DNA from 2 places in the Paenibacillus sp. FSL F4-0087 genome. Region 2 is predicted to be linked to the other one. Evidence: riboswitches for the same ligand, from Rfam matches in the RefSeq annotation. Region 2 holds a riboswitch; the other holds the start of a gene.
The links. Region 2 has a riboswitch for ZMP and ZTP ahead of MHB84_RS28955 (bifunctional 5,10-methylenetetrahydrofolate dehydrogenase/5,10-methenyltetrahydrofolate cyclohydrolase). Riboswitches for the same ligand answer to the same signal wherever they lie in the genome.
Positions count from the first base shown of each region.

Region 1: another riboswitch for ZMP and ZTP. It lies ahead of MHB84_RS15810 (TIGR01440 family protein); the one in region 2 lies ahead of MHB84_RS28955 (bifunctional 5,10-methylenetetrahydrofolate dehydrogenase/5,10-methenyltetrahydrofolate cyclohydrolase).

Region 1 is NZ_JBBODJ010000001.1:3,427,864-3,439,658, forward strand. It holds gene spoIIR (stage II sporulation protein R) at 109-765, shown strand; gene MHB84_RS15795 (L-threonylcarbamoyladenylate synthase) at 1,090-2,199, shown strand; gene MHB84_RS15800 (manganese efflux pump MntP) at 2,373-2,933, shown strand; gene MHB84_RS15805 (low molecular weight protein arginine phosphatase) at 3,058-3,630, shown strand; ZMP/ZTP riboswitch at 3,747-3,828, shown strand; gene MHB84_RS15810 (TIGR01440 family protein) at 3,967-4,560, shown strand; gene glyA (serine hydroxymethyltransferase) at 4,775-6,022, shown strand; gene upp (uracil phosphoribosyltransferase) at 6,451-7,080, shown strand; gene wecB (non-hydrolyzing UDP-N-acetylglucosamine 2-epimerase) at 7,131-8,288, shown strand; gene MHB84_RS15830 (AtpZ/AtpI family protein) at 8,475-8,729, shown strand; gene MHB84_RS15835 (ATP synthase subunit I) at 8,722-9,099, shown strand; gene atpB (F0F1 ATP synthase subunit A) at 9,145-9,963, shown strand; gene atpE (F0F1 ATP synthase subunit C) at 10,042-10,266, shown strand; gene atpF (F0F1 ATP synthase subunit B) at 10,381-10,869, shown strand; gene MHB84_RS15855 (F0F1 ATP synthase subunit delta) at 10,866-11,414, shown strand; gene atpA (F0F1 ATP synthase subunit alpha) at 11,431-11,795, shown strand, end outside.
Region 2 is NZ_JBBODJ010000001.1:6,369,375-6,381,169, reverse strand. It holds gene bshB2 (bacillithiol biosynthesis deacetylase BshB2) at 1-495, shown strand, start outside; gene MHB84_RS28980 (hypothetical protein) at 665-1,306, shown strand; gene MHB84_RS28975 (hypothetical protein) at 1,467-1,706, shown strand; gene MHB84_RS28970 (hypothetical protein) at 1,791-2,045, shown strand; gene MHB84_RS28965 (undecaprenyl-diphosphate phosphatase) at 2,162-2,974, opposite strand; gene MHB84_RS28960 (DUF817 domain-containing protein) at 2,991-3,755, opposite strand; gene MHB84_RS28955 (bifunctional 5,10-methylenetetrahydrofolate dehydrogenase/5,10-methenyltetrahydrofolate cyclohydrolase) at 3,924-4,775, opposite strand; ZMP/ZTP riboswitch at 4,827-4,908, opposite strand; gene MHB84_RS28950 (MarR family transcriptional regulator) at 5,150-5,632, shown strand; gene MHB84_RS28945 (nitroreductase family protein) at 5,653-6,228, shown strand; gene MHB84_RS28940 (nitroreductase family protein) at 6,246-6,731, shown strand; gene MHB84_RS28935 (MFS transporter) at 6,901-8,163, opposite strand; gene MHB84_RS28930 (ArsR/SmtB family transcription factor) at 8,203-9,108, opposite strand; gene MHB84_RS28925 (MBL fold metallo-hydrolase) at 9,358-10,020, opposite strand; gene MHB84_RS28920 (sigma-70 family RNA polymerase sigma factor) at 10,187-10,714, shown strand; gene MHB84_RS28915 (DUF4179 domain-containing protein) at 10,701-11,795, shown strand, end outside.

The sequences.
Region 1 (11,795 bases), 2.9 Mb from region 2:
TTAGTAGATTTGTAATCTAGCAGGTTTACTTCCGTCTCTTCCGGGCATACTGATAGACATGAGAGAGTTACAGGGATCATGATCACGGGAGCCGAGGGGGAGAATGGAATGAGCAGAAGAATCGTGAAACAAATTGGACTTATAATTGTATGTCTTATGATGATTATTATGATGTGGGAAGGTCAGAAAACCGATGCAGCTGTGGCGGCCACAGCGATTCCGGAACAATCCATTCGTTTGCGTATTCTCGCAAACTCGGATGCAGCGGGAGATCAATTGGTCAAACGCGAGATTCGTGACGCCGTCGTTGCCCAAATGAATGAGTGGGTAACCGAACTGGAGAATCCGCAAAGTCTGGAAGAAGCGCGTGGGGTCATTCGTCAGCATCTATCTGAAATAGAGGATCGTGTGGGAGAAGAGCTTGCCAATCGTGGCTTAACCTATTCATATCAGGTGGAACTGGGGGTAGTTCCGTTTCCAACCAAATTATATGGTGGTACCGTATATCCTGCTGGAGATTACGAATCAGTGCGGATAACACTGGGAAAAGGTGAAGGACAAAACTGGTGGTGTGTGTTGTTTCCACCATTATGCTTCATAGATGCAGGAACAGGTGATGCACTGGCGAAGCCTTCAACAGCATCAGCAGCTGCTGAGCCTGGGGACGCACAAGCTTCTGTGCAGGCAGCTACACCGGAAGCACGTTTCTTCCTGTGGGATATGGCGATCAAATTATGGGATTGGGTATCGGGATTGTTTGTATAACATGGTGCTAGATATAAACTTTATCAGGGGGACTTCGATTCAGGGAAGTGCCCTTTTGTTTTATTATGGGTTCGAGTCAGAGACTATGTGATGTTAATCGCTGGCAAGATTCAGACCGCATCCTCGGGCAGAGCAGATATGTTATAATTATAGGAATCAGAAAATATAAGCGAAGAAGGCATCGCGGAAGCGGGATGTCTTGCATTAACTACCCTACTGAAGTTTAGGAATGATGGATATATGATGAGAGAAAACGAGCAATTGCATCAGTCTTCCATGAAAGGTATGGAGAACGATGAAAGTACAGAGAAAATGGTTACAAGTATGTGGGATGTCAATGTATTGGTAACCAATGAGAACAAGGATGAGGCGGCAAAAGGGAGTGCGTATAAACAGGCTCTTGCTGACCTACAGGATGCTGCAGCCTGTCTTCGTCAAGGGCAGACCGTGGCATTCCCAACCGAGACGGTATACGGTCTGGGTGCAGACGCTCGCAGTACAGCTGCGGTGGAAGCTGTATTTGCAGCCAAGGGGCGGCCTTCAGACAATCCGCTGATTGTTCATATTGCACAGCGTGACCAGTTGGATTCACTGGTCACGGAAGTGAATGGCACAGCGGAGGCTCTGATGGCAGCCTTCTGGCCGGGGCCGCTTACGCTTGTGCTGCCGGTTAGGCCAGGGGCGGTATCCCCGCGGGTTACCGCTGGTTTGGACACGGTGGCCGTGCGGATGCCGGATCATCCGGTGGCCTTGCAGTTGATCGCGGCGGCGGAATGCCCGGTTGCCGCGCCGAGCGCTAACCGCTCCGGGCGGCCAAGCCCGACCCTCGCTGCACATGTGAGCGAGGATCTGGCAGGCCGCATCGGCGGCATCGTGGACGGCGGCCCCACCGGGGTGGGCGTCGAGTCCACGGTGGTGCAGGTCGGTGACGACGGTACCGTCACCATCCTGCGCCCTGGCGGCATTACGGCGGAACAGCTGTCCGCCGTTGCCGCCCGTGTCGCCACGGACCCGGCGCTGCTCGCCGAGGGGCCCGGTGGCGATGATAGCCCGGCGCCGCGCTCGCCGGGCATGAAGTACACGCACTACGCGCCCACAGGTGCGCTGTGCGTGGTGGAGGGGCCGCCCGCAGCGGTGGCGGCCTGGATCAGCGCCGCCCTCGCAGAGGCGGCGCAACGCGGGGAGCGCACCGCGGTGCTGGCGTTCGCCGAGCACGCGGAGCAGTACCGCGCCGATGCCGTGTTCTCGCTGGGCGAAGCCAGCGAGCTGGAGGAAGCAGCGCGTCGGCTGTACGCCGCGCTGCGCAGCTGCGATGAGCAGGGGGCCACATATATTGTGGCTGAAGCCTGCTCGCGCGAAGGGCTGGGAGCAGCCGTCATGAACCGGCTGCTCAAGGCGGCAGGTCACCGACTCATTCAGGTCGGTAACCGATAGCTCCCTTTTTCCATAATATCGCTATGAATACTTCCCCTTGGCACCCGCCCTCTAGCCACGACTAGCCATTCATTTTTTGAATGCCAGCCATGCAAAAAGCCTTATCAGGTCATGTTTGTGTTCTTGTCCGCATATGGTGTACAAGAACCTTTACGTGACTTGGGGGTATGGGGATGTGGGATGTGTCTGCCCATGTTGGGCAGTTGGTAACCATTTTGATTATGGCCGTCGCTCTCGGACTCGACGCGTTCTCACTCGGTATCGGGATTGGCATGAAGGGTATTCGTCTGAGAGACGTATTGCGAATCAGTACCGTAACGGCCCTGTTTCACATCATCATGCCACTCATTGGTATGTATACGGGCAAATACGTCAGTTCCCTGCTTGGTGACATTACGACGTATGCAGCTGGCGGTCTGCTGGTCCTGCTCGGTGCCCATATGATCTTGAACGCTTTCCGGGAGGGAGACACCAAACTGGTGGATCATCGATCTTTGCTCGGTGTGATACTGTTCTCACTGAGTGTCAGTGTAGATTCGTTTTCCGTTGGAGTCTCGCTCGGCATGTTCAGCAGTGACTTGGTGTTAACAGTACTGGCTTTTGGTGTCTGTGGTGGAGCGATGTCCGTTATGGGTCTGCTGTTGGGACGGCGTGTGAGCCAAAACATGGGCGATTACGGGGAAGCGGTTGGCGGAGCGATCTTGCTCGCTTTTGGACTTTTGTTTATATTTTAAAAAACGACGTTAACCATGATTACAGCCTAGTGCAGTCTTCAATATATAGTTAAGAGGTTCATTTGTTCAGATTTGGTTTCAAACATGATTCGACAACATTTGCAAAATGGGGAGGCTAACCACAATGAAACATATTTTGTTTGTATGTACAGGGAATACATGTCGCAGCCCCATGGCGGAGGGACTTTTACGTAAACTGGCGTCTGAGCGGGGCATTCAGGTGGACGTTCGTTCCGCAGGTGTAGCCGCCACAACGGGCATGCCGATTTCCCGTCATGCGGAGGCCGTATTAAGGGATCACAACGTGGAGGGACCACCTCATTCGACGCTACTTAGCTCCAACCTGGTCGGTTGGGCCGATCTGATCCTCACATTGACACGCAGTCATAAACAGCATGTTATGCAGGTTTTTCCCGACTCTGTACACAAGACCTATACCTTGAAAGAGTATGTGGAAAATGATGAACAAGTCCTGAATGATCTTCAGGAATTGGACAGCCTGTTTGCGACATTGGAGATGAAACGTGCGCTGGGTCAGGAGATTTTGGCATCTGAACGTGAGCGGGCAATCGAGATCAGACAGCGTATTCCGAGTTTTGATATTTCGGACCCGTTTGGCGGCAGTCGCGACGATTACAACATCGCTGCGGCAGAGATTCGGACCGCGCTCGACAGACTTTTGGACAAGCTGGGTTAATTGGATTCGTTTAATCATTCCAGCTACCGGTGGATTACCATATAAAAAAACGTACACGGGATGTAAATTACCCGTTGATTTTAAACGCAGGTTGTTTTATGATGGATGGGAAAACAGGGATCCGGTGTAACTGGCGACGAAGTGGGCATAACCACGATGGAGCACCGGAACAAACGGCCGGTCGCCTGGGCAAAAGAGCAATTCTGCGTTACCCGCAGACTGCTCTTTTTTTCGTCTTTCATCTGATTATTCGCTATAATAGTACCTGAAATGCCATGCAAGAATACCAAGGGCACCAAGAGGAAGCCGGGCATGATTTTATCGGGAGGCGATAGGATGACTATTGAATTAGATTCGGAACAACCCGGATTGCATGAACAGACCGCATCCATTCTGCGTGAACTGGCGCTTGCCGGACAGCTTGGAACTGGACAGATCGTTGTGATCGGTACAAGTACAAGTGAAGTCGCAGGCAAACGGATTGGTACAGGCGGTGCGGTTGAAGTAGCGCAGCAGCTTCTTGCGGGTATACGCGAGGTGCAGCAGGAGTTCGGTTTTGATGTTGTATTCCAATGCTGTGAGCACCTGAACCGTGCACTGGTTATGGAGCGTTCACTGCTTACACGTCTTGGATTGACTGAAGTGGGTGCAGTACCTGTGCCCAAAGCAGGTGGTTCCATGGCATCCGCAGCGTATCGCTCGCTGACCGATCCATGCCTGGCTGAACATGTGCAGGCCCATGCGGGACTGGATATTGGGGAGACGATGATTGGCATGCATTTGCGGCATGTGGCAGTACCCTTCCGCACAGCACTCCGCTACATCGGTGATGCCCGTGTAACTACAGCATTGACTCGTCCAAAGTTGATTGGCGGCGAGCGTGCAGTGTATCGTATGGAAGAGCAACCAGATTCGACATTTTGTGACTAACGTATAAACCGAAACGATTGGTTACACTCCTGACTTCGATTGCATCACCATCTTACGATCGCTGTTATCCCCAGATTTTTTGAATCTCTTATATAAGGGGAAATCCGGTGATAAAGGCGAACGCTCTGCTTCTCCAGATTGGTGTTGCACTCTCCGTTTTCGTGTAAACATGATTTCGCTTTATAACTTCACTTATAACTGGAGGAATTTAATCATGGAACAATTGCGCAAGAATGACCCGGCAGTACTGGAAGCGATGAATCTTGAACTAAAACGTCAACAAAACAACATTGAGCTGATCGCGTCCGAGAACATCGTAAGCGAAGCGGTTATCGAGGCAATGGGATCTGTACTTACCAACAAGTACGCTGAAGGATATCCGGGCAAACGTTACTATGGTGGTTGTGAGCATGTGGATATCGTAGAAGATATCGCGCGTGATCGTGCCAAAGAATTGTTTGGAGCAGAACATGTGAATGTTCAACCTCACTCCGGTGCACAAGCGAACATGGCAGTATACCTTGCGGCTCTGAAACCAGGTGATACCGTTCTGGGTATGAACCTTGCGCATGGCGGACACCTCACACATGGTAGCCCGGTTAACGCTTCCGGATTGCTGTACAATTTCGTGGCATACGGTGTACAAGAAGATACATTCCTGATTGATTATGATGAAGTGCGCAAAGCTGCATTTAAACATCGCCCTCGTATGATCGTTGCAGGTGCAAGTGCATATCCGCGTACCATTGATTTTGAAAAGCTTGCTTCCATCGCTAATGATGTAGGTGCTTTGTTCATGGTGGATATGGCTCACATCGCAGGACTGGTTGCTGCAGGCTTGCATCCAAGCCCGGTTCCACATGCGCATTTCGTAACGACAACTACACACAAAACGCTGCGTGGACCTCGTGGTGGTATGATTCTGTGCCGCAAAGCTTGGGCAGCAGCGATTGATAAAGCGGTATTCCCGGGTTCCCAAGGTGGACCTCTGATGCACGTGATTGCTTCCAAAGCGGTAGCATTTGGTGAAGCATTGCAACCTTCGTTCAAAACGTATGCACAAAACGTGGTAAAAAATGCACAAGTATTGGCTGAAACACTGATTGCTGAAGGATTGAACATCGTATCCGGCGGTACAGACAACCACCTGATGCTGATCGACACACGCAGCGTGAATATCACAGGTAAAGAAGCCGAGCATGTACTTGATTCCATCGGCATTACCGTGAACAAAAATGCAATTCCGTTTGATCCAACTAGCCCGTTTGTAACGAGCGGTATCCGTATCGGTACACCTGCTGCTACTTCGCGTGGTATGAACGAAGAAGCGATGGTAGCTATTGGTAAAATCATTGCTAAAACATTGAAAAACCCTAAAGATGCAGCTAAATTGGACGAAGCCCGTGCTGAAGTAACGGCACTTACGGATCAATTCCCGCTGTACACTGACCTTAAATACTAAAAAAACTTGCTCATGGTGTTTGTATTTGAGATGTTCTTATGTAAACACTCAGACGGGGAGCAGACAGAATGAAGACGTAGAAGCGTAGCGTTCGCCTTTATCCCCGGATGTTCCCCTTAATAAAGGGGTTCAAAAAAATCCGGGGATAACAGCGATCGAAGGGTCATTCTGTTTGCGGAGCATCATTGTGTTTACATGCATTTCATCATCTCAACTGACATAACAGCGAGAGCAAAAAGGACCGGAAGACTCATTTTTCCGGTCCTATTTTTATAGGATTCGGTTTTCTGTAATGATTGAGTGCCCTTTGATGGTGTAATTCGGTGTAGGTGATGATATAATATACAGGATTTATCGGGGCCTATGAATGATGATTAGGCATATTTGGTAATGCTGAACATGAAGAACATACCGGAGGGACAAATTAGATGGGAAAATTAGTAATATGTGATCACCCTTTGATTCAACACAAACTGACGTTTATACGCGACATGCGTACGAATACGAAAGATTTTCGTGAATTGGTGGATGAAGTGGCAACACTGATGGCTTATGAGATTACAAGAGATGTTGAGCTGGAGACTATTGATGTACAGACACCAGTAGCTGAAACACAAGGAAAAGTCATTTCTGGACGTATGCTTGGGCTGGTTCCGATTTTGCGTGCAGGCCTTGGAATGCTGGATGGTGTTGTTAAATTGCTGCCAGCGGCAAAAGTTGGACATGTAGGTTTGTTCCGTGACCCGGAAACCCTGCAACCTGTTGAGTACTACACCAAGCTGCCTACGGACGTTACAGAGCGTCAGTTGATTGTCATCGACCCGATGCTGGCAACTGGCGGTTCTGCCATTGCTGCTATTGACGTGCTCAAAAAACGCGGCTGCACGCAAATCAAAATGATGAACCTGGTGGCAGCTCCTGAAGGAGTGAAAGCTGTTCAGGATGCGCATCCGGATGTAGACATCTACGTTGCTGCACTGGACGACCGTCTGGATGATCACGGCTATATTGTTCCCGGACTGGGAGATGCAGGAGACCGTCTATACGGCACTAAATAAGCATATCGCATGCTTGTAATCGGAACTTATAGAAAAGGGGCTTTGCTTCAATGTCCAAGAAAATTAAAGTCATGACGATATTCGGGGTGCGCCCGGAAGCCATCAAGATGGCTCCGCTTATTTTGGAACTGCAGAAACATCCCGAATCTATTGAATCGATCGTTTGCGTTACTGCACAGCATCGTCAGATGCTGGATCAGGTTCTTGAAGTATTCAATATTCATCCAGACTACGATCTGGATGTGATGAAAGATCGCCAGACGTTGAATGAAATTACGATTCGTGTGCTGGGAGGCCTGGAGCCGGTTTTGCGTGAAGCAAAGCCGGATATCGTGTTGGTTCACGGTGATACGCTGACAACGTTTGTAGCCAGCTATGCTGCGTTCCTGCAGCAGATCCAGGTGGGTCATGTGGAAGCAGGTCTTCGCACATGGAACAAGCTCTCTCCATACCCGGAAGAAATGAATCGTCAGTTAACCGGAGTGCTTGCTGACTTGCATTTTGCGCCTACGGACTGGTCGTCTTCCAATCTTGCCAAAGAAAATAAATCGGAGTCTAGTACGTATGTCACAGGCAACACGGTAACAGATGTGTTTCAATATACAGTACGGCAGGATTACACACATCCGGTACTAGATTGGGCACAGGGTAAGCGTCTTGTGCTGATGACAGCTCACCGCCGTGAATCCCAAGGCGAGCCTCACCGTAACATTTTCCAGGCCGTCAAACGGATTGCCGACGAGTTTGAGGATATTGCCATCGTGTATCCGGTGCATCTAAGTCCTGCTGTGAAGGAGCCGGCTCACGCGATTTTGGGGAATCACCCCCGTATTCAACTTATTGATCCACTAGACGTGGTGGATTTGCATAACTTTTACCCGCATACTCACTTGATTTTGACAGATTCAGGTGGTTTGCAGGAAGAAGCGCCTTCGTTTGGTGTACCGGTTCTCGTTCTTCGGGATACAACGGAGCGTCCGGAAGGAATTGAGGCTGGAACACTGGAGCTGGTGGGTACCGAAGAGGAACGTGTGTATGAGCGGACCAAAGCTCTGCTTACAGACGAAACACTGTATGCAAGCATGAGTCAGGCTGCCAATCCGTATGGTGATGGACATGCTTCGGAAAGAATTGTCAATGCGATTTTGCATCATTTTGGTGTGAATAGTGAACGTCCGGAATCATTTCACAGAAAATTCAAAAAATAATTCATTTTTTCTGATGGATTAATAAAGGGTACAGCATACAGTTAAACTGTACGGTTTACGCGGGTTTATGGGCTCTGATGGCCTGTAATCCCGTCGTTTTCCCCTTTAAAACGCTAAAATCATTCAATTGACAAAGGCTCTCATCATTCAGTAAAATTAACTGGGATTGCAAGGGTGGCGTGGAAAATGGCCGATTCGAACAAACCAAATTCATCCCGTAACCATGATGATAATGTGTGGAAAGCAATGGGGCTCGTGACAGCTTTTGGAATCGAGATTGCCATTCTCGCTGTTGCCGGATATTACGTTGGCTCCTGGTTGGACAAGACCATCGGGGGTAGCGGAATATGGATCGCCGTAAGCGTTCTCTTTTTTTTGGCAGCAGGCGGCGTAAGCATCTACTTTATCGCGAAAAAATTCATGGGGGAAAGTGATGAGTGAACTAACCAGATACCGCAGAATGATGACTGTTTTCATCATGTACTTTCTTATGATTTGTTTTCTCGCAGCGGCCTTTATGCCACGTGTGGAGACAATTGCTTTGGGACTGGCCCTGGGTACAGGAATTAGCTGGATCAATGCATTTTACCTGGGCTTCAAAGTAAGGAAAATGTCTGATGATGCGGCAGAAGGTAACTTGAAGCGTGTGAACCTGGGATTTTTGACAAGAGCGGCACTCGCAGTGCTCGGTATCTTCATATCGATGCGCTTTCCGCAGTACTTCAATACATATGCGGTTGCAGGCGGTCTGGTCATTGCACAATTTTCCTTACTGATTATAGGGATCGTCTATTCCCGCAGAGCAGAATGATGTTAGGTGCTGCAGCTTTCAAGTCGAGAAAGGGGTGAGAAAAATATGCATGAAGCTCCAATTATTATGCTTGGCGGATTTCGACTGGATCTATCGGTTCTGTTGATGCTGGTGGTTACAGGTGCACTTGTTTTCATTTTTGCTGTACTAGCAACACGTAGATTATCCGTTGAAAACCCCGGCAAGCTGCAAAATTTTATGGAGTGGGCAGTAGAATTCGTCCGCAATCTGATTTCCAGCACGATGGATATGAAGAAAGGGAAACATTTTATCTCTCTCGCTCTTTCCATGATTATGTTCATTTTTGTAGGTAATATGCTAGGTCTTCCGTTTCAGGCGGTTACTGAAGTTACGGAGGTTAGTCAGGCGCAGGTATTCAATCAACCGATTGTCACTGCTGTTGATGCGTTTAATGAAGCGCATGCCAAAGACCCTGAAGCACATCCACACGTTGAACTGGCTTGGTGGAAATCACCGACAGCCGACTTGTCTGTAACGATGGGACTGGCACTCGTAGCATTCCTGGTATCTCATGGACTCGGATTGTTCCGTAACACAAGAGGATATCTCCAGCATTATCTTAAACCGTTCGCCTTGTTCTTGCCGATCAACCTGATAGAGACGGCATCCAAGCTGCTGACACACGGAATGCGTTTGTTCGCGAATATTTTCGCGGGCGAGGTACTGATTACAACGATCCTGAAGCTGACCACGTTCAAAGTGTTTGGTGCCATTGCAGCGATTCCGTTGCTTATGGTGTGGCAGGGCTTTAGTATCTTTATCGGCGCAATCCAGGCATTTGTTTTTGTAATCTTGATGATGGTGTACATTTCACAAAGCATCGAGACGCATGACGAACATTAAGTTTCAAGCCCTACGAAGATTTCTTCACCAGGCTGAACAATAAAAAATTCGATTTAACATTTTAAGGAGGATATACAAATGGGAGCAATGGCATTAATCGCAGCAGCAATTGTTGCAGGACTGGGCGCGTTTGGCGCAGGTATTGGTAACGGTATGGTAATCAGCAAAACGGTGGAAGGTATCGCTCGTCAACCGGAAGCGAAATCCACTCTTCAAACAACAATGTTTATCGGTGTAGGTCTGATCGAGGTATTGCCGATCATCGGTGTGGTACTGGCGTTCATGTTCTACGGTATGGCTTAATTAAATCGATACAGGTTTGGCGGGGAAGGCCATAGCCATCCGCGCCTTCTTTTTAGGTAATGTCCGTTCTAACGGATGACGTTTCAAGGATACCTCCAGGAAGGAGTGAACAGATTGAGTTTCGTATGGGAAAATACGCTTCTTGCGATTATTGCATTTGCAATTTTATATTGGCTGCTTAGCCGTTATGCTTTCGGGCCTTTGTTCTCCATTATGGAAAAACGTCGTGAACTCGTGATGACGCAGATGAATGAGGCTGCTCAGACTCGGGAACAGGCCATTGCCTATGTGGAGGAACAAAAACAAGCTCTGGAGCAAGCGCGCAAAGATGCTTACGACATCATTGAACAGTCCAAACAAACGGGCGGTAAACAAGCCGAATCGATCTTGGCTGATGCGAAAGCAGAAGCTAATCGTCTCAAAGACGATGCTGTACGTGAGATTGAGAGTGAGAAGAACAAAGCGGTCGCAGCGCTTCGCAGCGAACTGGGTACAGCTTCCGTTCAAATCGCTTCCAAATTGATCAAAAAAGAAGTTGAGAACGGTCCTGCACAAGAGGAACTTGTGAACCAATACCTCAATGAGGTAGGAGGCCGACAATGAGCCGCGATACGATAGTTGCCAAGCGTTATGCGAAAGCATTGTTCGAAGTTGCTCTTCAGCAGCAGCAGGTACTTGAAGTTGAACAGGAACTGCGTGTGGTTGTCAGTGCATTGACTGGGGATGCTGATATCGAAAAATTCATCGTATCTCCCAACATCTCGGACGAAGCAAAGCAGAATGTCCTTCATTCAAGCCTTGATGGAAAGGTGTCCGAGCCTGTCCTTCGCACAGTTCTGCTGTTGATTGAGCGCGGACGCGTTGAATTGCTGGAAGCTTTGCTGAATGATTATCTGAAGATCCAAGGCGAGTCGCTCGGCATAGCTGATGCGCGCGTCTACTCGACTTATGCATTGAATGATGAAGAAAAAGAAGCGGTTGCCCGTGAATTCGGTGGCCGTGTGAATAAAAAGATTCGTATCGAGAATTTTGTTGATCCGACTCTGCTGGGCGGATTGAAAGTCGCCATTGGCGATACGATCTATGACGGCAGCTTGGCTGGCAAGCTCGAACGTCTTGAGCAGTCTTTTAACAGACGAGTACAGTAGATTGGGGTGAGGACACTTGAGTATCAAACCAGAAGAAATCAGTACATTAATTAAGAGCCAGATCGAACAATACAAAACCGATATCGATGTAGTCGAAGTCGGGACAGTTATTGAGGTCGGTGATGGTATTGCTCGTGTATACGGACTTGAGAACGTAATGTCCAACGAGTTGGTTGAATTCCCAAGCGGTGTTATGGGACTCGCCATGAACGTGGAAGAGAGCAACGTTGGTGTCGTTATCCTAGGACCTTACTATGATATTCGTGAAGGCGACCAAGTAAAACGTACCGGTCAAATCATGCAAGTGCCTGTTGGCGAAGCATTGATTGGACGCGTTGTTAACCCGCTCGGTATTCCAGTGGATGGCAAAGGGCCAATCGC
Region 2 (11,795 bases):
CGGGTCACCTTGCCAATAATCCGTAAGGATGAACTCATAGAGTCCTCCAATGCGATTGGTATTCAAGATTTAAGGATGCTCGGTTTTCACGATAAAATGATCGAGTTTGAAGATCCTGAACTGCTAGATGGCCATATTTTGGCCCTGATCAAGGAGCTTAATCCTTCACTGGTCATTACTTTCTATCCGGGCTATAGTGTGCATCCCGATCATGATGCAACCGGAGCTGCGGTTACGCGAACGATTGGTCGACTGCCTGCAGAGGAGAGACCAATTGTGTACTGCTGCGCATTCTCGAACAATCACGAGGAGAGCATCGGAAAAGCGGATGTGATTGAAGATGTGAGTGGATTCCTCGCCGAGAAAATGGCATCGATTCGAGCTCACCGTTCGCAATTCCAAGCGCCTGAACTTGTCGGCAAGCAGGAATTGGATGATGAACAAATCCGAAATCGGTTTGGAAGAGAAGCGTTTTGGACCTATAAGTTCGATTAATTTTACAGTTTGTACTATCTAATTTTCGTAAAAAGTCGCCATTATGGCGACTTTTTTTCGTTTTAAACATAACATATTGTTCAGAGGTGATTGGATTGGGAAGGGGCAATCGTATGGTTTCCATTCGCTTGCACGGGTAATAACATATTGACCATTAAACTCGTAAGGAGTGATACAATTGAAAGAACTTCGTTCTGTTTTTATTAAAATCCCGATGCTCTTTATGTTAGTTGCACTTACAGCTTGCTCTGGAGAAACGGAGCCGTCGTCCACCACTGAAACGTCAACACAAACAAATGAATCGGTTACAGCTCCCACCACAGAAAACGAGGAAACATCTGAAACGACACGACCGCAAACAGAAAGTTTGGATTTGATGTCAGGGGAGGGCAATTCTTCACAAACGGCAACCTTACATCAAGGAGAGGGTTTTTCATTGTACGTGTTCGAGAAGTTTTCTTTTGACGCTGCCAAAGGCCGCTTGTCGCTGACAAGCAATCCGGACTACTATGTAGATATTGAACCGCTGCCCTCAGATTATGATCTGGAAAAGCTTAAGACGACTGGGCAAGAGGACTTGGAAAAATTCGGTGAGGTGACTGATTATAGTGGAGAACTGATCGAGCATCCGCTTGGTTTCGCTGAGCTTTATCTTCAAGCCTCAGGTGAAAAAGGGATAAACGATTATATGGTCTGGAAATCAGAAAAAGGTGACGCTTTTTTATTCCGTCTTCACAATCCCAAAGGTGAAGAAGCCTCTGATTTCGCTGGTCCGGTCCTTGTGTCCTTATCCACGGTTCAAGGCGAATAGTCGTCATCGTCATCTTAAGGAGTGAATGGACATCGTAATACCAAAAATGCGAAGCAAACGAATCATTCGAATTACTGCGATACTCATTTTACTTTTGCTCATATCATGCATCGCATTTGTTTATGTGAATGACAGACCTGGCGGACTAGCCGATCGGCGTATGTCCAAAGCAATGGGAATGAGTGAAACCATGCATATTCCTATAGGAAAAACTGCTGAAGAAGCGATCCGAAAGTTTAGAAATAATGATGATTCATTACAAATCATTCATCAAGAACCGGTGGACGGCGGCATAATTTTGTTTAAACAAAAAACGGGTCAGGAAAATAACAGCAATCTTCAGATGGAGTATGCTCGGAAAATAATATTCGGATGGAAGTGGGCATGGGGTGGCGGATAATCCATTGGTGAATCATCTCAATTCACGTCTGCAATGGATTACATGAGCATACCTGAATTGAGTCATATATCGACACCTTTCCCTATGCTGTTTGGACATATACTAGACCCGGCTATTCAGCGTGTAACTGTCGAGTTCGAGGGGAATGAGAAACCAGTACTTGCGGAAGCCAAGCTGGTTGAGGTGGGCCCGGAAAGCATAATCTGGTTTGTATCACTGCCCTCGTCTGCAACAATTCCGTATGAAATAAAGGGATTCAATGATAAAGGGGAGCTCGTAACCCATAAACAAATGGATGATCCGAATGGCATGGGTTCCATGGTTCTGGAAGAGCGTTAAAGAGTGATCGTACGGGACCTGCGAGTAAGGCGGGATCGTCAAGTTTGGAAAACAATAAAAAGGGAACAACCCATTGTTGAGGGTTGTTCCCTTATACGTTACAAGGAAATTCGAGTTTACAAAAAAATAAGTAAAAGAATTCCGACTACGAAGCAATAGTATGAAAAGTAAATCAAGTTCCCTCTTGCCATAATTCCCATGAACCATCTCATTGAAAAGTAGGTTACGATAAGGGTCGTAATGAACGCTAAAATGTAAGGTACAGCCAACTGCGCTCGGTGCGGATCGGTTACAATGTCAGATGCGCCTAAAATTACCCCGCCGATGCTAATTGGAATGTAGAGCATAAAGGAAAATTTCAACGCCGTTTCTTGTTTCATCCCGACAGCAATAGATGCAATGACTGTTGCACCAGAGCGGCTTATTCCCGGAATAAGAGCCACCGCTTGAGCCAGACCCACCAGTGCTGCGTCTTTCGCAGACAAATCGCCATCTCTTTTGCGCCCGCGAAGGTTTCGAATGAGCCATAGGGCAACCCCTGTAATCAGTAAACTAATCGCAACCGTATAGACAGAAGTGAATATTTCTTCAATTTTATCCTTGAACAGCACAGCCCCGATCGCAGCAGGCAGGGTACCAATGATTATGTATAGACAAAACATAAAATCTGCTTTGTACTCCGCATTGCGAGAGACTAGGAATCGCCAGCCTCCTACAATAAGTTTTTTGATATCTTCCCGAAAGATAAACATAATGGCAATCAGTGAGGCTGTGTTCGTCAAAATTTCAAAGGATAATCCGTTCTGCTCCATGCCAAGCAATCGTTGAACGATAATCAAATGTCCGCTTGAAGAAACCGGAATAGGCTCTGTAGCCCCTTGTACGATACCTAATAACACATATTTCAACCATAAAATAAAGTCTTCCATTGTATCCTCCTACTCATTATTTTCGATTAGCTTTGACATATTTCAGTTGGGCCACAATAATGACACTAATAATCACCAAAAGGAACCACGAACTGATCTTGCTAAAACTGACCAGCTGCCAGGAATCATGCTGGTCAGGGTATTTCCAGCCGTTAAAAAATGTAGCTATATTTTCAGCGGTCCAGATGAAAAAACCTACGATGATAAAAGCAAGTGTTAACGGCATTCGATAGGTAGTTAATCGTACCCGATAGATAATCCATGTTTTTCGAAAAACAATAAATACCAGAGCGGTCAACCACCAACGGAAATCGGGAATAAAATGATGTGTGAAAAAGTTGATATAGATGGCTCCACCTAACAGAAACGAAGATGCAAACCCAGGCCAGCCTGTCATGTCCATACGCAATCTGCGCCATATTTGACACATAAAGCTTGCAACACTTGCATACATAAATCCGCTATAAAGGGGGACACCAAAGAGCTTGGTATAACCAGGCTCGGGGTATGACCAGGATCCCATCCATACCTTATACATCTCCAGTACCAATCCAATCACGTGAAATATACATATGACTTTGATTTCATCACGTGTTTCCAATCCGCTCCGGTACATAAGGTATTGTACTGCTAATAAAACAAGCAGAATGGCATCATAGCGATAGAGAAAGGGTATCTGAATTACGCTAGAAAGGGCCAACGTTCCAAAGATCGCCACAGGAAAAATGCAACTCATCGCCTGATGATAACCAAAATGCAGGAGCTGTACTAAAGGTTTCAAGTTATGTTTATCTCCTTCCTATGCCTTGTTCATAATAATATAGATATGGTCCGTTTGTAAAAAGAGAAAAAAAGATCTATATATTTTCTTATTTTCAATTCGTGCTTAATCAAAGACAAATAAGGCCCCTCGTCAACTGGAGGGACCTTGTTTTTTTGGACAATTCAATTATGCATTTTCAGACAGCTTGTAGGCAGATTTAATCGTATGTTCGATGAGCGTCGCAATTGTTACAGGACCAACACCGCCTGGTACAGGTGTAATTGCTGAAGAAGGAACAAAGCAAGCTTCGTAATCCACATCTCCGACGTTGCCTTTGTTATAACCTGCATCAATAACGACAGCACCTGGTTTAATCCAATCTCCTTTAACAAAGAGCGGTTTGCCGACGGCTGCAATTATGATATCGCCAAGCTTCACGATTTCCTCCAGATTCACGGTTTTGGAGTGGCAGGTCGTCACCGTTGCATTCCGGTTTAGCAGCATGGCTGAGACAGGTTTGCCCAGAATTGGACTTCTTCCGATGACAACCGCATGTTTGCCCTCGATCTGAATATTGTAGAAATCCAGAATACGCATAATAGCCTGTGGTGTACAGGAAGGGAATTCTGCATCTCCAAAAGCATTAAGTGCAAAACCGAGGGTCGTTACACCGTCAACGTCCTTCTCGATGCTAATGGCATCAAAAGCTGCTCTTTCATTGATGTGATTCGGGACAGGGTGCTGAAGCAAAATACCGTGTACGGAAGGGTCATCATTTAGCTTGTTAATTTCTTGAATTAATTCATCTGTGGTGGTATCCGCAGAAAGAACGACCTTAATAGAATGCACGCCTAATCGAGCACAAGCATTTCCTTTCATTCGCACATAGGTCGCTGAAGAAGGATCATCTCCGACGAGAATTGTTGCGAGACAAGGCTGAATGCCTTTTTCCTCCAGAATGGCAACCTTCGAGGCCATGTCTTCCTTCATAAAATCCGCTACCGTTTGTCCATTCAAGATCAGTTTGTCAGTACTCATTTTCACATCGCCCTTTCAACATAAAAAAGAGGCAAGGAAATAAATATTCCTTACCTCTGCCCAGGCGTACGGCTTATTACAAAACCATATGCTCCCTCACGGTTCACCGTGTTCGCCAGTTACATATGATCGTTTGAATTGTTTAGATTGATAGTACTTGAAAAAGCAAAATTGTTCAATAGTTAATGGATTTCACTTTGATTTGTATGGGGTATTAGTTTCCCTGGTAGCCACAATCTTCGTCATATAGTTGATAACTGTTATCACTCGTGTTATATTGTTAACTAGTAAACTATTTAATATTAAATTCCTGAATTAGTTTAATCATTTAAGGGTTTTTTATTGTTTATAAGTAAATAAGGAGCGATTGAAGAATGGATTCAAACGATCGAACAAAACAGTTACTGTATGACCAATTTATCCGATTTTTACATGTATATGAGAATCACAAGGATACGGAAATTGAACATTTTCTAAGTATCGCTCAGCGGGAAAGCATGGACAAAATCCCTCAGCATTTGACCGCGGTTCATATGATAGATTGCATTGGCAAACATGAGCCTATTAACAACACGGGTATTGCTGAGGCGATGAATTTGTCCAAAGCGAGTATTACCAAGATCGGCAACAAACTGTTGGAGGAAGGATTCGTCAAACGTACGAAAATGAATGACAACAAAAAGGAGAGCTATTTCCGTTTGTCACCGCAAGGCAAAAAGATCTTTGAACTGCATGAACGTTTACATGTACTTGAGGCTGAACGGTTCTATCGTTCTTTGGACAAATATTCGGAACCGGAGCTGAAAATAATACATCAATTTCTTCAAGACAGCAGCATGTATATGGAATCCAGATAAACTGAAGGAGAGTGAAACACTTGAGTCTGGCAGAATTGATCAGGGAACGCAGAAGTATTCGTAAATGTAATTCTACACCGGTGGAACAGGAGTTGGTTGTTGAATTGCTGCACAAGGCAACACGGCTTCAACCATCTGTTGAATTTGGCTCATGGCGTGTTGTTTATGCCGGAACTCCCGAAGCACGCAAACGGTTGGTAGACTGCATGCTGGAACAGATGTCGCAGAGCAAGTTCGGCAAGTTGATTCCGGGAAAACTGCTGGATGTGTTTAAAAAGAGGTTTACCGATATTCCTGCTCATGTCATTGTTATGTCGACTGTAGGACCGGATCGTCTGACCAATGACCGCAATTATGCGGCTGCCTGCGGGATGATGCAGAGCTTCCAACTGCTGGGATGGGAACAAGGGTTAGGAATGCTGTGGGATACAGAATCCATGATTCAGAATGAAGGCTTTTTCAAAGGAATTGGACTGCGTGAGGATGAAAGATTTGTTGGCATTCTTCATATGGGATATTACGACAAAGCGCCAAGAAGCCGGAAAAGAACACCAGCTGAGCAAAAGTGGACTGTATTTCAGGGTCAAACTACGTAGAAGGGGAGGATGTAAAAATGGAATTGGCCAATCTGCAAGGAGGCATACACAGTCCAAAAGATTTTTTGGATCGACCGGTATCACAGGAGCTAATCCTTGAATTGCTCAATCACGCCGTGTGGGCGCCAAATGATGGACTTCGTGAGCCGTGGCGATTTATTTTTGCCGATAACCGTAATGGGAAACTCATGCAGGGATTGCAGGAGCACGCTCCAGCCTATCTTCTGGTCTTGATGAAGGAAGAGGCGGATCATCATAAGCGGGAAGAGGACTTTGCAGCTGTCTGCTGTCTGATCCAAAATTTTCGTTTGCTTGCCCATGAACAGGGGTTGGGTGTGCGCAGCACGTTGCATGACTGGATGTACGACCGGAGCCGTGCTGAAAAGTTTGGCGTGTTAGGCAACGAGCGGATTGCTGCGGTTCTGGAATTGGGATATGGCGCTGTACAGCTGGAAGGGAAAGATGAGATATCAGAACCTCAGCTTCAGTTCGAACTGCTGTAGCGGGAAAGATATAGGGAAGAGAATTCAAATGAAAGAGGAACGACAAAACCTTAGCAGGGATTGTCGTTCTTTTTTTATGCGGTATGTATACGATTTGATGATTAAAAATCAGCTAAAGAGGATACACACGACTAATCCAGAGATTCACCTATTTTAAAAAATGACATTTCTATAATGTGTTAATTTCCTTGTTATAAGAACTGAATCGTGTTCTATTCTGTAAAGTAGATAAATCACCATCTAAATTCTTCAGGTTCGGAAGGAAAGCTGCCGCAGCCGAACAAAGCAAGGGGAGCAGACCCAAAGACAAGAATAAGAAAGGCAGACCATAGAGTTCTGCAACCGCTGCACCTGCAAATGCACCTACAGGCTGTAGTCCGCCACCAATGAGGAACCGTATTGAGTTGACTCGGCCTTGCAGAGGTCCAGGGACAAGAGTGCCATGCAAAGATGAACTGAGAGAACCAAAGAAAGGTCCTGCTGCACCAGCGGCACATAACGCAACGAGCGCAAACGGGTAACTCGGGAATAGGCCCAGTAAGGCGTTAAAAAGCCCGATGGCGGCTAGGCTGCACAGCATGATTGTCCGTCGTTTTTTGATTTCACCCATCCACGAAATGATCAAAAGTCCTACTAATGTGCCACATGCTGAAGCAGTGGTGAGTGTACCCATAGCAGCGGCATCCCGATCTAACACTTCACGAACAAAAGGAATCATCATCGTCCAGATCGCTACAGAAGACATGTTGCTGATCGAAACAATGCCCATAATCGAAAGCATAGCCGGGAAACTGCGATAAAAGGAGAATCCTTCATGGATATCTCTGAGATAAGCCTTAATTGAAAAGGACGCCTTAGCTGCTACTGGCTTCTGCATTGTGGGCAGATAGAGCAACGTGGCAATCGCGGCGGTGTAACAAACGGCGTTGATGCCCAGCGTTGGCAATGCCCCAGCTACGGCAGTAAGAGCTCCGGCTAAGGCTGGGCCCAACAATGCAGCTGCATTACGGCAGCCGTCGATTACCGCGAATGCACGCACCAGTTTGCGTTCATCTGATACTCCGGGGACAATTGCCATTGCGGTGGGCATGAATAGGGCAGAACATGCCCCGCTTAGTCCTGCGGCCAGAAAAAGGTGCCATAATTGCAAGTGGCCAGCGAGTCCCAGACTCAGCGGTAATAAGAGAGCAAGCAATCTAACAGAAGCAAGCACTGCCATGAACCGCCCTCGGTGTAACCGATCGGATAACGGCGAGCCGAGCAACCGAATGACCACTTCTGGAATGCTAAAGCTTAGTGCCATCGCACCCATAGCCATCTTAGATGCAGTTATTTCATAGACAAGCCATTCCATAGCCAGAAGACCAAATACGTCACCAAATGAACTCAGAGTGACAGTAGCAAGTAAACCATAATAACTGCGTTTAAGCATGAGTGTTCCTCCGTGTGCGTAGGTTAAAGGGCATTATCATTATTCTTCAATATAAGCTGAAATCTGTTCCGAAAGCTTGTTGAGTGCTTCTAAACGCAAGCTGTAAGAGGTAGTTTTCTGGTTATAATGCACGATAACAAGCCCCGCTGCTCTCAATGAAATAAGGTGGTAGTGTACCGTGCTCTTAGAAAGTTTAACCTCGCTAACGATCTCAGTGAATGTTAACTGCTTTCCGGCTAATAAACGGAGGATGTATAATCTGGTTTCGTCGGACAATGCTCGTGTTAGACGCAACAACCGATGTTCAGGCCGGCCCGTTGCTGGTGGGAGAATATCGGCAGAGTAACTGGTGAAAATCAGTTCATCAAAGATGGCTGAGGTAACAAAGGGACGAGCATGATATTGAGGGATTAGAATCACTTGTTTGAGCAGTGGGGTGGGATAAAGACGCATACCCTCCGTTGCCTCCTCATAGACCTCTAGGTCATTGGTTCCGTTTAGCATGGACCGTCTGGTTTCAGCTTCTAAGGCAAGACCATCGATAATCGCCGAATCAATTTGGCTGAAATAGTGGGTATCCCATTCACGCAGCGCTTCGGATGTCCGGCTGCGCAGTTCCGGGAGATTGGAGGGAACGGACAACTTCACATTAGCAGCGATGTCATATAGTTGGCCCGTGGTTAGGTCTTCAAGCCAATCCAAAAAACCACTCACTGAGCGTTCACCAGGACAACTCCAAATATAAGGTGCAAGGCTAAAATCATCTACAAGTTTCATCGTCTCCCGCATTTGTTGCAGTTTGGCAGGTGCGAACCGATCTTGTACTTCTCTGACCCATAGTTTTCCAGCATCCAGAGCATTATGATTCTGTTTGCTCATGAAAACCGTCAGGCTGCTTACACATTCATAAATGGGCGCGAAATCAACTTCCACTTTGTAGTTCATAGCTCGAATTTCCCCCTCGTCTTTCGCGTTCTATAATTATAGAACAACTAATTTGTTTTATTGTATACGAACAATTATGGGTTTGCAACAAAAATGTCCAATGATTTACTTAATCTCTTCAACGAAAAAAGACGTTCCACGGGTGGAGAGCACCTGGAGAAGCGTCTTTATGATTTATAATGACAGCAAGATGAGCAGACTGATTTTAAAATAACTGAATAATACTCACCGAAAGTGTATATTGAAACTTTAATCTTGGTTGAGTGCTGCTATCTGATCTTTGACATTTACATCACTCAATCCTCCGTGGTAACAAACAACGGATGTAATGTCGAGATCTATATACTTTCTTAACGAGAGTTTTGCTGCGTTCATATCCGGTGTAGTCGGGGCGTGAATTCCACCAAGCATACCGTCTACACTGTACATGGAGTCCCCGGCAATGAGGGTTTTACTTTCCTTCAAATAAAGACTGATATGACCGGGTGTATGTCCAGGCGTGTGAATAACGTGAATCCCGCCGCAAAACGGCAGTTCCTGACTATCTATTAAAGTATGATTTACTGTGCCCTTTGGTGGATTATCCAGGTGACCATCTTTTATTAGAGGCAGTTCCCCTTGGATGTACGGCTTATCCAATTCGTGTGCATATACTTTAATAGTGTTGCCACGCGTCTGTAAAATCTCCGGAAGATTCCCTATATGATCGACATCCTGATGGGTCAAAATCACCGCATTTAATTTGTATAGAGAGACACCAGCCTTCTCCATTGCCACACGTAAATCCTCAAATTGACCTGGAAAACCAGTGTCTATTAGAATATTCATTTCTTGGTCCTTTAAAAGAATGGGGTGTATCACATTCCCATGATAGTCTAGATGGAGCATTTCGACTCCCTTTGAAATTTCCATAATATTAGTCCTCCGTAGAAAGAAATAGTATCTCTTTGTAAACGAATCAACTTCGTATAAAGATACGGGGGTAGAATTGAAAAAAAAGATTAGGGTTTTCTTGTGAACCAAATCAAGTATAGGATGATCTAATGAATAGAAGGAATGAAGGAAAGGGGGATCATTGGTGGATTTATCAGAAAAAGCCGAACTTGCAAGACAAGGAGATAAGGAAGCTTTTGTATTTTTAATACGTGCTGTTCAACAAAGCCTATTTGTTATAGGAAGATCAATCGTTAAAACGGATGAAGATTGTGCAGATGCGATACAGGAGACCATTGCTAAAGCTTTTTCTAATGTACATACACTGAAAGAGCCAACTTATTTTAAAACTTGGATCATTCGGATTTTAATCAATGAGTGTAATCGGATTATTAAGAAAAAAAAGCGAGTATCCCTTGTCCCTTATGATATGAGAAAGACATCTTATAAGGGGGATTTTGAACAAATTGAGCTGTTTGAGGTAATTGACGAATTGGATGAACAGCTTCAAACCATCGTGACACTTTTTTATATCGAGGACTTATCGGTCAAGGAAATATCTAGAGTGCTTGAAGTTTCTGAAGGAACAGTAAAGTCAAGGTTATTCAGGGCCAGACGACAATTATCAGAGCTCGTTCTAGGGGAAGGAGAGGGCAAATATGAATTTTCATGATCCGGTTGACCGTGAGATCAAGCAATTATTAAATGCTAAAAGAAAAGACCTGATCATTCCTGATGCAGTTCAACTAGCTATGGAGAACGCACTTTCCTCCATTTCTGAGCAGAAGGTAAAAAAGAAATATCCCCATAAAAAATGGAGATGGGCAGCAGCAGTTATAGCCCTCTTTTTCATCCTAGGAGCGGTTTCGATTTATTCGGTGCCAACATTTGGTGAAATGATCCGGTCTTTATTTGCCAAGGATAACCCAGATATTGGACTTTTGCGGGCACAAGAATTGGGACTAGTGCATAATCCTCATATCAAAGTAAAGGACAAAGGTTATACGCTGGTAATTGATGAAGCTGTTGCAGACCCTACCCGAGTGACGATGGCTCTTCAACTCTTTGATAAAAAAGGTAAGCACGATCGCTATAAGTTACTCCTTGGAGATCTGAACAACATTACAATCAAAGATGCTAACGGTAAAGACTTGGACACCATGTACGATATGGGGTACACAAATGATTTTTATTATATGGTTGCTTTCTTCAATGAGCCCTTGCAAACAGACAAGATTACAATAGAAGGGAATATTGGGACGCTTGGCAACAGAAACGAGCCTTCCATTGAAGGAGATTGGAACTTTAGCTTTGATATAGATATGAGAGAGGCTAACCAGCAAACGAAGATAGAAGAATTATCAGGTAGCTACACAACGCCACACGGAATGACAGTCACTTTAAAGAGGTTAACGAGAATGGTGCAAGGAGTCCGTTTTGAACTGGAGACTGAACTCAATGATGCTGCAATGGCAAGGTCACCCGGTGATTTATGGGAAAAGCAGATGTTGAGCTTTCACTTTGAAACCATAGAGAATGAAGAAATTCATTCGGTAAATTCGAGAAAGAATGGTGACATGGTTAGTCTGATGTCTACTGATTATGCAGTCATTGGAGACGGAAAGATACGTTGGAGTTATATTTTCAAGTACTTGCCAGAGAACGAACCATATCGTTTTATTTTGGATGGTTACTCGGTAGCGGAAACAGACGGTAGCAGAATTTCCTTTAGGCCATCGGACCTGATAGAACCC